Linked DNA regions of Rhodopseudomonas palustris. The protein of the gene in region 2 interacts with the protein of the main gene of each other region in a pairwise test. Links are inferred from orthologs where the notes say so. Each region holds a gene or a part of one and is shown on either strand. Other genes may lie near its edges.

Region 1 (3,842 bases), 2.8 Mb from region 2 along the record:
AACGCCCGCTCGCGCGAGACCGAGGATTTTCTCGCGGCCTTCGTCCGTGCCAGCCGCGCCATCAGCGAGGCGTCGCGCGGCAAGACCGACATCTCCTGCGCCGCGGCGCTACCGAAAGATCTCGGCGATTGGGCGGCGACGATCGAATATGTGCTGGGCCCCGCGACAACCAGTAAGGACCTGCGCGCGCTGTCGGCGATGGACACCGCGCGGACGCTGGACCGCACCGCTCTGCTCGGCTGCCCGCAGGGCGTCGGCAGCCTGCTGACTCAGCTCGCATCCTCACTGCCGATTGCGCTGTCGACGCCGGTCAAACGAATCGTGTGGAGCGGGCGCGACCTCGCGGTCGAAACCACAGCCGGCCGGATCGGCGCGCGCGCCATCATCGTCACCGCGTCGACCAATGTGCTGACCTCGGGCAATCTGGCGTTCTCCCCCGAACTGCCGAAACGACAGCTCGACGCCGCCGCTCGCCTGAGCCTCGGCAGCACCGATCGCGTCGCGCTGCAATTCAAAGGTAACCCGCTCGGGCTGTCACGCGACGAGACCATCATCGAACGCGCCGACGACATCCGCACCGCGACGCTGGTGGGCAATATCGGCGGCACCTCGCTGTGCACCGTCGACGTCGCCGGCTCGTTCGGGCGCCAGCTCGCCGCGCAGGGCGAAGCCGCGATGCAGGATTTCGCGATCGAATGGCTCGGCAAGCTGTTCGGCAGCGACATCGCCGGCGCCGTCGAACGCAAGGCGGTGACGCGCTGGAACGAGATGCCTTACGTGATGGGCGCGATGTCGGCGGCGGAGCCCGGCGGCCAGCCGTCGCGCAAGGTGCTGGGCGAGCCACTCGGCAATCTGTTCTTTGCCGGTGAAGCGACCCACGAAACGCTGTTCGGCACGGTGCAGGGCGCCTGGGAGTCCGGCGAACGCGCCGCCGACGCTGCGCTGAAAAAAATCGGCGCCGTCAAGGAGCCCGCACCGGAGAAGCCCGCACGCAAACAGAAGCCGCGGCGCGAACCGCAGCGTCAGCGCGAGCAGCGCCCGCCCGCCACCGCGAGCGGCACGCCGTCGTGGTGGCGCTGAGCGACCTCAGCCGCGCAGGCTGCCGCCGGTCTTCTTGGTGACTTCCGCCACGATCTTGGCCGCGACCGCCTCGATCTCCTGATCGGTCATGGTCTTGTCGCGCGGCTGCAGCGTCACCGCGATCGCCACCGACTTCTTGTCGGGGTCGATGCCCTTGCCCTCATAGACGTCGAACACGCTGACCGATGTGATCAGCTTCTTGTCGACGCCCTGCGCGGCACGGACGATGTCGGCCACCCCGACCTTACGATCGACAATGAAGGCGAAGTCGCGCGACACCGGGTGGAACGCGGACAATTCCAGCGCCGGCTTGGCGCGGGTCGGCCGCTGCTTCGGATCGGGGATCTTCTCCAGCATCACTTCGAACGCCACCAGCGGACCGTCGGCACCGAGCTGTTCGAGCACCCGCGGATGCAATTCGCCGAAGTAACCAAGCACGTTCTGCGGCCCGATCTGGATCGCGCCGGAGCGGCCCGGATGCAGCCAGGCCGGCAGCTTGCCCGTCGCGATCTGCAGACCCGCCATCGGTGCGCCGGCCGCAGCCAGCACCGCGAACGCATCGGCCTTGGCGTCCAGCGCGGTCGCCTGCGCCGAGCCCGACCAATGCCGGCCAATGCCTGCGGAAGAGGCGACGCCGCGGCGGACACCGCTGGCGGCCATAAACTGGTCCTGCGGCCGGTCGCCCTTGAACACCTGCCCGACCTCGAACAGCGCCAGATCGGGCGAGCCACGATCGGCGTTGGCCTGCGCGGCAGCAATCAGCCCGGGCAACAGGCTCGGCCGCATGTCGGACAGATCGGATGCGATCGGATTGGCCAGAGCCAGTTCCGGCTGGCCGCCGCCGAACGCTTCGGCGAACGGCTTGGAAATGAACGACCACGTCACCGCTTCGGTCAGGCCGCGGGCCGCCAGCGCGCGCTTGGCGCGGCGGGTGCGGTTCTGGATCTGGGTGAGCACCGGCTTGCGCGGAGCATCGCCACGCTCGAACGGCGTCAGCGGCACCTTGTCGACGCCCACGATGCGAACGACTTCTTCGACGAGGTCCGCCTTGCCGTGAACGTCGCTGCGCCACGAAGGCACTGCGACCTTCACCACCGGTCCCTGGCCGGCGACCACGAAGCCGAGACGGGTCAGGATGCGACGAACCTCGACCAGCGGCACTTCGATGCCGGCAAGCCGCTTCACCTCGGCGAGCGGGAAGTCGATAATCTTGTCGTCGGCGAACGGATTGCCGACCACCACGACCTCGGACGGCGTGCCGCCACAGAACTCCATCACCAGCTTAGTGGCGAGTTCGAGCCCCGGCAGCATGAAGGCCGGATCGACGCCGCGCTCGAAGCGGTAGCGCGCATCGGTGTTGATGCCGAGCTTGCGGCCGCTTTGCGCGATGTTGATCTCGTTCCACAGAGCCGATTCGATCAGCACATCGGTGGTGTCGGCCGAGCAGCCTGACAGCTCACCGCCCATGATACCGGCGAGCGACTCGACGCCGTGATCGTCGGCGATGACGCAGACCGACGAATCCAGCGAGTAGGTGCGGCCGTCGAGCGCCAGCAGCGTCTCGCCATCGTGAGCGCGGCGCACCACCAGATTGCCCTTCACCTTGGCGGCGTCGAACACATGCAGCGGGCGCGAGCGATCGAACGTCAGGTAGTTGGTGATGTCGACCAGCGCGTTGATCGGGCGCAGGCCGATCGCGGTCAGACGCTTCTGCAGCCATTCCGGCGACGGGCCGTTCTTGACGCCCTTCACCAGCCGCAGCGCGAAGCCGGGGCACAGCTTGCTGTCTTCGACGGTGACGCTGACCGGGCACGGGAATTCGCCCTTGACCGGCTTGATGGCGGGATCCTTGAACTTGCCCATGTCGGCGGCGGCGAGATCGCGCGCGATGCCGTGCACGCCGGCGCAGTCCTGCCGGTTCGGCGTCAGGTTGATATCCAGCACCGGATCGCCGAGCCCGGCCCAGGCCGCATAGGCGGCGCCGACCGGCGCATCGGCCGGCAACTCGATGATGCCGTCGTGGTCGTCGGAGATCTGCAATTCGGCGGCCGAGCACAACATGCCGCGGCTCTCGACGCCGCGAATATTGCCGATACCGAGCGTGAAATCCTTCGCCGGGATGTAGGTGCCCGGCGCCGCGAACACGGTGACGAGACCGGCGCGCGCGTTCGGCGCACCGCACACCACCTGCACCGGTGCGCCGCCGTCACCGACGTCGACGGTGCAGACCTGCAGCTTGTCGGCGTTGGGATGTTTCTCGGCGGTCAGCACCTTGGCGATGGTGAACGGCGCCAGCGCCTTGGCCTTGTCTTCGATGCCCTCGACTTCGAGCCCGATCATGGTGAGCTTATCGGCGAGCTTCTCGAGCGGCTCGTCGGTGTCGAGATGATCTTTCAGCCAGGAGAGGGTGAGTTTCATTTTATCCCATCACGACTTTCAGGACCAACACTAGAGCGTAGTAAATTCCAAGGATGGTGAGAACAAGGGCTACAATATTGAATGCGCGTCCAAAATTGCGCGTAACCCAAAACTCAACGCGACGACCTTGAGCATCGGCACAACGAACACCACGCACCTCACCATGATTTGGGGTGACCCACAGCGAATCGATAATGACAAGCTCGTGCGGGGCGATACTTGGAATGGACACCAAATACGAACCATTCTCCAAAGAGAACTCGTCGAACTTCCTGTCTTGCCAGATCGAAATTGAGTCCGGCTTGTTCGAGAAGATTACATTGACGTCTCGTGCAGGAACTCTA
Region 2 (4,525 bases):
GCCAGGCGACGCGGCCGGAGCGCGACCCCCGGGTGGTCGACCATTCCAGTGCTTCGCGTTCGAGCTGGTCGTCGTCGATCGCGATGTCGTAGTGCGCGCAGTAGCCGCGCACCATCGCCAGGAATTCATCCTGGCTGCATTTGTGGAAGCCGAGCCACAGACCGAATCGATCGGACAGCGACACCTTCTCCTCCACCGCTTCGCCGGGATTGATCGCGGTCGATCGCTCGTTCTCCATCATGTCGCGCGCCAGCAGATGCCGGCGATTCGAGGTTGCGTACAGGATGACGTTGTCGGGCCGGCCTTCGATACCGCCTTCGAGCACCGCCTTGAGCGATTTGTAGGTGGCGTCGTTGCCGTCGAACGACAGATCGTCGCAGAACACGATGAAGCGATAGTCCGAGGCGCGCAGCAGCGCCATCAGCGCCGGCAGGCTTTCGATGTCCTCGCGGTGAATCTCGATCAGCTTCAGCCGGCCGGCGACGTCGGGCCGCGCGTTGACATGCGCGTGAGCGGCTTTGACCAGCGACGATTTGCCCATGCCCCGCGCCCCCCACAGCAGCGCGTTGTTGGCGGGCAGGCCGGTTGCAAACCGTTCGGTGTTTTCGATCAGCGTGTCGCGCATCCGGTCGACGCCCTGCAGCAGCGACAGCTCGACCCGGCTGACCCTGGGAACCGGCGCCAGCCGCCCCTCCGGTTGCCAGACGAACGCCTCGGCCGAACTCAGCGCGGCATCGGCCGGGACCGCGGAAGTGCCCGCCAGGTGGGCGGAAATGCCCTCCAGCGCACGGGCGATCCGCTCCAGCAGGGCGCCCTCAAGGGGCGTGCCGGGGGGAGCGCCCGAAGGGGCGCGCTTGGCCGCGGGCGGGCGGGCTTGCTTGCGGGCGGCTGATTTCGGGGCGGCTTTGGAGCGGCGGGTTTTCGTTGCTTTGGCCATTCTTGAACTTCCTGACGCGGCAGCCATATCGGGCCATGGCACCTCCGGCAACCCACGGAAACGGGAGCGCTCAGAGCGGGGTGGCGGCGTTGCAATTGGGACCGCGGCGGTTATAGTCCGCGCGAATTTGCGCCCCCGGCCGTCGCTTTCCGCGCCGGGTCGGCTCGCTCGTTTTCACGGGGAAATCCGAATGTTCGTTACGCCCGCCTACGCCCAGGCCGCTGCTGCCGGTGGCGACGCCAACAGCATGCTGATGTCGCTGCTGCCGTTCGCGCTGATCTTCGTCATCATGTACTTCCTGATCCTGCGGCCGCAGCAGAGGAAGGTCAAAGAGCACGCCGAGATGGTGAAGAACATTCGCCGCGGCGACACCATCATCACCTCCGGCGGCCTGGTCGGCAAGGTCACCAAAGTGATCGACGACGATACCGTCGAGTTCGAAGTCGCCGACGGCATCCGCGCGCGCCAGATGCGCCAGATGATCACCGGCGTCCGCAGCAAAGGCGAGCCGGTCAAGGATGCTCCCGAAGCCAACGGCAAGGCCAAGGGCAAGAAGGACAAGGACGCTCCGGCCAAGACCGACGGAGACAAGACCGAGCCGACCAAGGACGACACCGCGTCGAGCTGATGCTCCGACGCAGTGGCTGTTTCGGTTTCTGACGGGACAACTCGATGCTGTATATCTCACGGTGGAAGGCGCTGGCGATCATCCTGACGGCGCTGATCGTATGCCTTTGCGCCGTTCCCAATTTCTTCCCCGAGAGCACCGTCAAGAACTGGCCGAAATGGGCGCAGCGCCACCTCGTGCTTGGCCTCGATTTGCAGGGTGGTTCGCACATCCTGCTCGAGGTCGACGCGAATTCGGTCAAGAAAGACAAGCTCGAATCTGTGCGCGACGACGCCCGCCGGGTGCTGCGCGAAGCACGGATTGCCTATACCGGGCTGTCCACCAAGGGAGACTCCGTCGAGGTCCGGATCACCAAGGATACCGATGTCCCGACGGCGCTCACGAAACTGCGTGAGCTGTCGCAGCCGCTCGGGGGCCTGCTCGGATCCAACGGCCAGCGCAACCTGGAAGTCTCCGACGCCGGCGGAGGACTGATCCGGCTAACGGTGCCGCAGGCGGCGATCTCCGACCGCGTCCGGCAGTCGGTCGACCAGTCGATTCAGATCGTCGAACGCCGCGTCAACGAACTCGGTACGGTCGAGCCGCTGATCCAGCGCCAGGGCGCCGACAGAATCCTGGTTCAGGTGCCGGGCCTTCAGGATCCGACCCGCTTGAAGGAACTGCTCGGCAAGACCGCCAAGCTCGACTTCCGCATGGTCGACGCTTCGGTGTCCGGCGATCAGGCAATGGCGGGCAACGTTCCGTCCGACTCTGAGTTGCTGATGAGCGCGTCGTCGCCGAAGCAGCCCTATGTGATCAAGAAGCAGGTGCTGGTTTCGGGCGCCGATCTGACCGACGCGCAGCCCGGCTTCGATCAGCGCAGCGGCGAGCCGATCGTCTCGTTTCGCTTCAACACCAACGGCGCCCGCAAATTCGCGCGTGCGACCACCGAGAACGTCGGGCTGCCATTCGCCATCGTACTCGACAACGAGGTGATCTCGGCCCCGGTTATCCGCGAACCGATCACCGGCGGCTCCGGCCAGATTTCCGGCAGCTTCACCGTGCAGGGCGCCAACGATCTCGCGATCCTGCTCCGGGCCGGCGCGCTGCCGGCGCCTCTGACCATTATCGAAGAGCGCACCGTCGGCCCTGGTCTCGGCCAGGATTCGATCGAAAAGGGTGAGCGCGCCGCCTATGTCGGCTCGATCTTGGTGATCGTGTTCATGCTGCTGACCTACCGGCTGTTCGGCGTGTTCGCCAACATCGCGGTCGCCGTCAACGTCGCGATGATCTTCGGCATCCTGTCGATGCTCAACGCTACGCTGACGCTGCCCGGTATCGCCGGCATCGTGCTTACCGTCGGCATCGCAGTCGACAGCAACGTGCTGATCTACGAACGTATCCGCGAGGAGCTGCGCTCCGGCCGCAATGCGATTTCTGCGATCGACGCAGGCTTCAAGCGCGCGCTATCGACGATTCTCGACAGCAACATCACCACCTTCATCGCCGCCGCGGTGCTGTTCTATATCGGCACCGGACCGGTGCGCGGTTTCGCGGTGACGCTCGGCATCGGGATCATCACCACCGTGTTCACCGCCTTCACCGTGACGCGGCTGATCGTCGCCGCCTGGGTGCGGTGGAAGCGGCCGCAAGTCGTGCCGATCTGACGCACCTTATCCGAGAGAGCTGCAAGTGACATCGACACAGTGGATTTTGATCGGGCTGGGCGGAGTCGTCGTGGTGCTGACGTTCGTCAGCATCATGAACTGGTTGCCGTCGCTGCGGATCGTGCCCGACGAGACGCATTTCGACTTCACCCAATTCCGCCGCATCAGTTTTCCGATCTCGGCGGTGCTGTCGATCCTGGCGATCACGCTGTTCTTCACCCACGGGCTGAACTTCGGTATCGACTTCAAGGGTGGAACGCTGCTCGAAGTTCGCGACAAGTCGGGGACCGCCGATATCGCCGGGATGCGCGCGACGCTCGGCAAGCTGGGGCTCGGCGACGTTCAGTTGCAGCAGTTCGGCGGCCCCTCGGAGGTACTGATCCGGTTGGCGGAGCAGCCGGGCGGTGACCAGGCGCAGCAGGACGCCGTGCAGAAGGTGCGCGCGGCGCTCGGAGAATCCGTCGAGTATCGTCGCGTCGAAGTGGTTGGACCACGGGTTTCGAGCGAACTGCTCGCCTTCGGTATGCTCGGGCTGATCCTCGCCATCCTCGGCATCCTGATCTATCTCTGGTTCCGATTTGAATGGCAGTTCGCGCTCGGCGCGATGATCGCCAACGTCCACGACATCGTGCTGACGATCGGCTTCATGTCGATCAGTCAGGTCGACTTCGACCTGACCTCGATCGCGGCACTGTTGACGATTCTCGGCTACTCGCTGAACGACACCGTGGTGATCTACGATCGTATCCGCGAGATGCTGCGGCGCTACAAGAAGATGCCGATGCCGCAACTCCTCAACGAGTCGATCAACTCGACGCTGTCGCGATCGATCATCACCCATGTGACGGTGACTCTGGCGCTTCTGGCGCTTCTGGTGTTCGGGGGCAACGCGATCCACTCCTTTACCGCGGTGATGATGTTCGGCGTTGTGTTGGTCGGTACCTACACGTCGATCTTCATCGCGGCGCCGATCCTGATCTATCTCGGCGTCGGCAGCCATCGGCTCGACGATCCGGACGAAAAGCCGGCGAAGCCGGAGCCTGCCCCGGTGGCGGCTGCGGCGCCCGCGGCCGACGAGATCCCTGCGCGGTTCGTCGATACCGATGCCAAGGCCGCAGCGCCGGTTGCGACGGCGAAGCCGGCGAAATCGGGTAAGCCGAAGAAGCGATAGGCGCCGAGCCGGCAAGGCTGACTGCCGAAGCCGGAATTTGAACCGTGACCGTGCCACCGGATTGACGCGCTGGCACGGTCCGCTCCGGTGTGCCGCGAACCAAGGTGCCGCCGCATGACGCAACCGCTCGACCCAGGACGCTA

Evidence for each region.
Region 1: the proteins of secD (region 2) and pheT interact in binary tests that used the Escherichia coli proteins (3 or more experiments, as listed by UniProt). The link is inferred for Rhodopseudomonas palustris from one-to-one orthologs.

Annotation. Positions count from the first base shown.
Region 1 is NZ_CP041387.1:4,898,298-4,902,139, reverse strand. The notes cover bases 793-3,842. They hold pheT (phenylalanine--tRNA ligase subunit beta), read right to left. Parts: upstream 3,499-3,842; coding sequence 1,087-3,498; downstream 793-1,086. Other genes in these bases: FLL57_RS22595 (hypothetical protein), read right to left, coding at 3,500-3,842; FLL57_RS22605 (flavin monoamine oxidase family protein), read left to right, coding at 793-1,080. In the rest of the region: more of FLL57_RS22605, read left to right, coding at 1-792.
Region 2 is NZ_CP041387.1:2,081,860-2,086,384, reverse strand. What follows is about bases 970-3,910. They hold secD (protein translocase subunit SecD), read left to right. Parts: upstream 970-1,609; coding sequence 1,610-3,211; downstream 3,212-3,910. Other genes in these bases: secF (protein translocase subunit SecF), read left to right, coding at 3,237-3,910; yajC (preprotein translocase subunit YajC), read left to right, coding at 1,128-1,565. In the rest of the region: FLL57_RS09540 (ATP-binding protein), read right to left, coding at 1-937; more of secF, read left to right, coding at 3,911-4,382. UniProt on the Escherichia coli protein: Part of the Sec protein translocase complex. Interacts with the SecYEG preprotein conducting channel. SecDF uses the proton motive force (PMF) to complete protein translocation after the ATP-dependent function of SecA.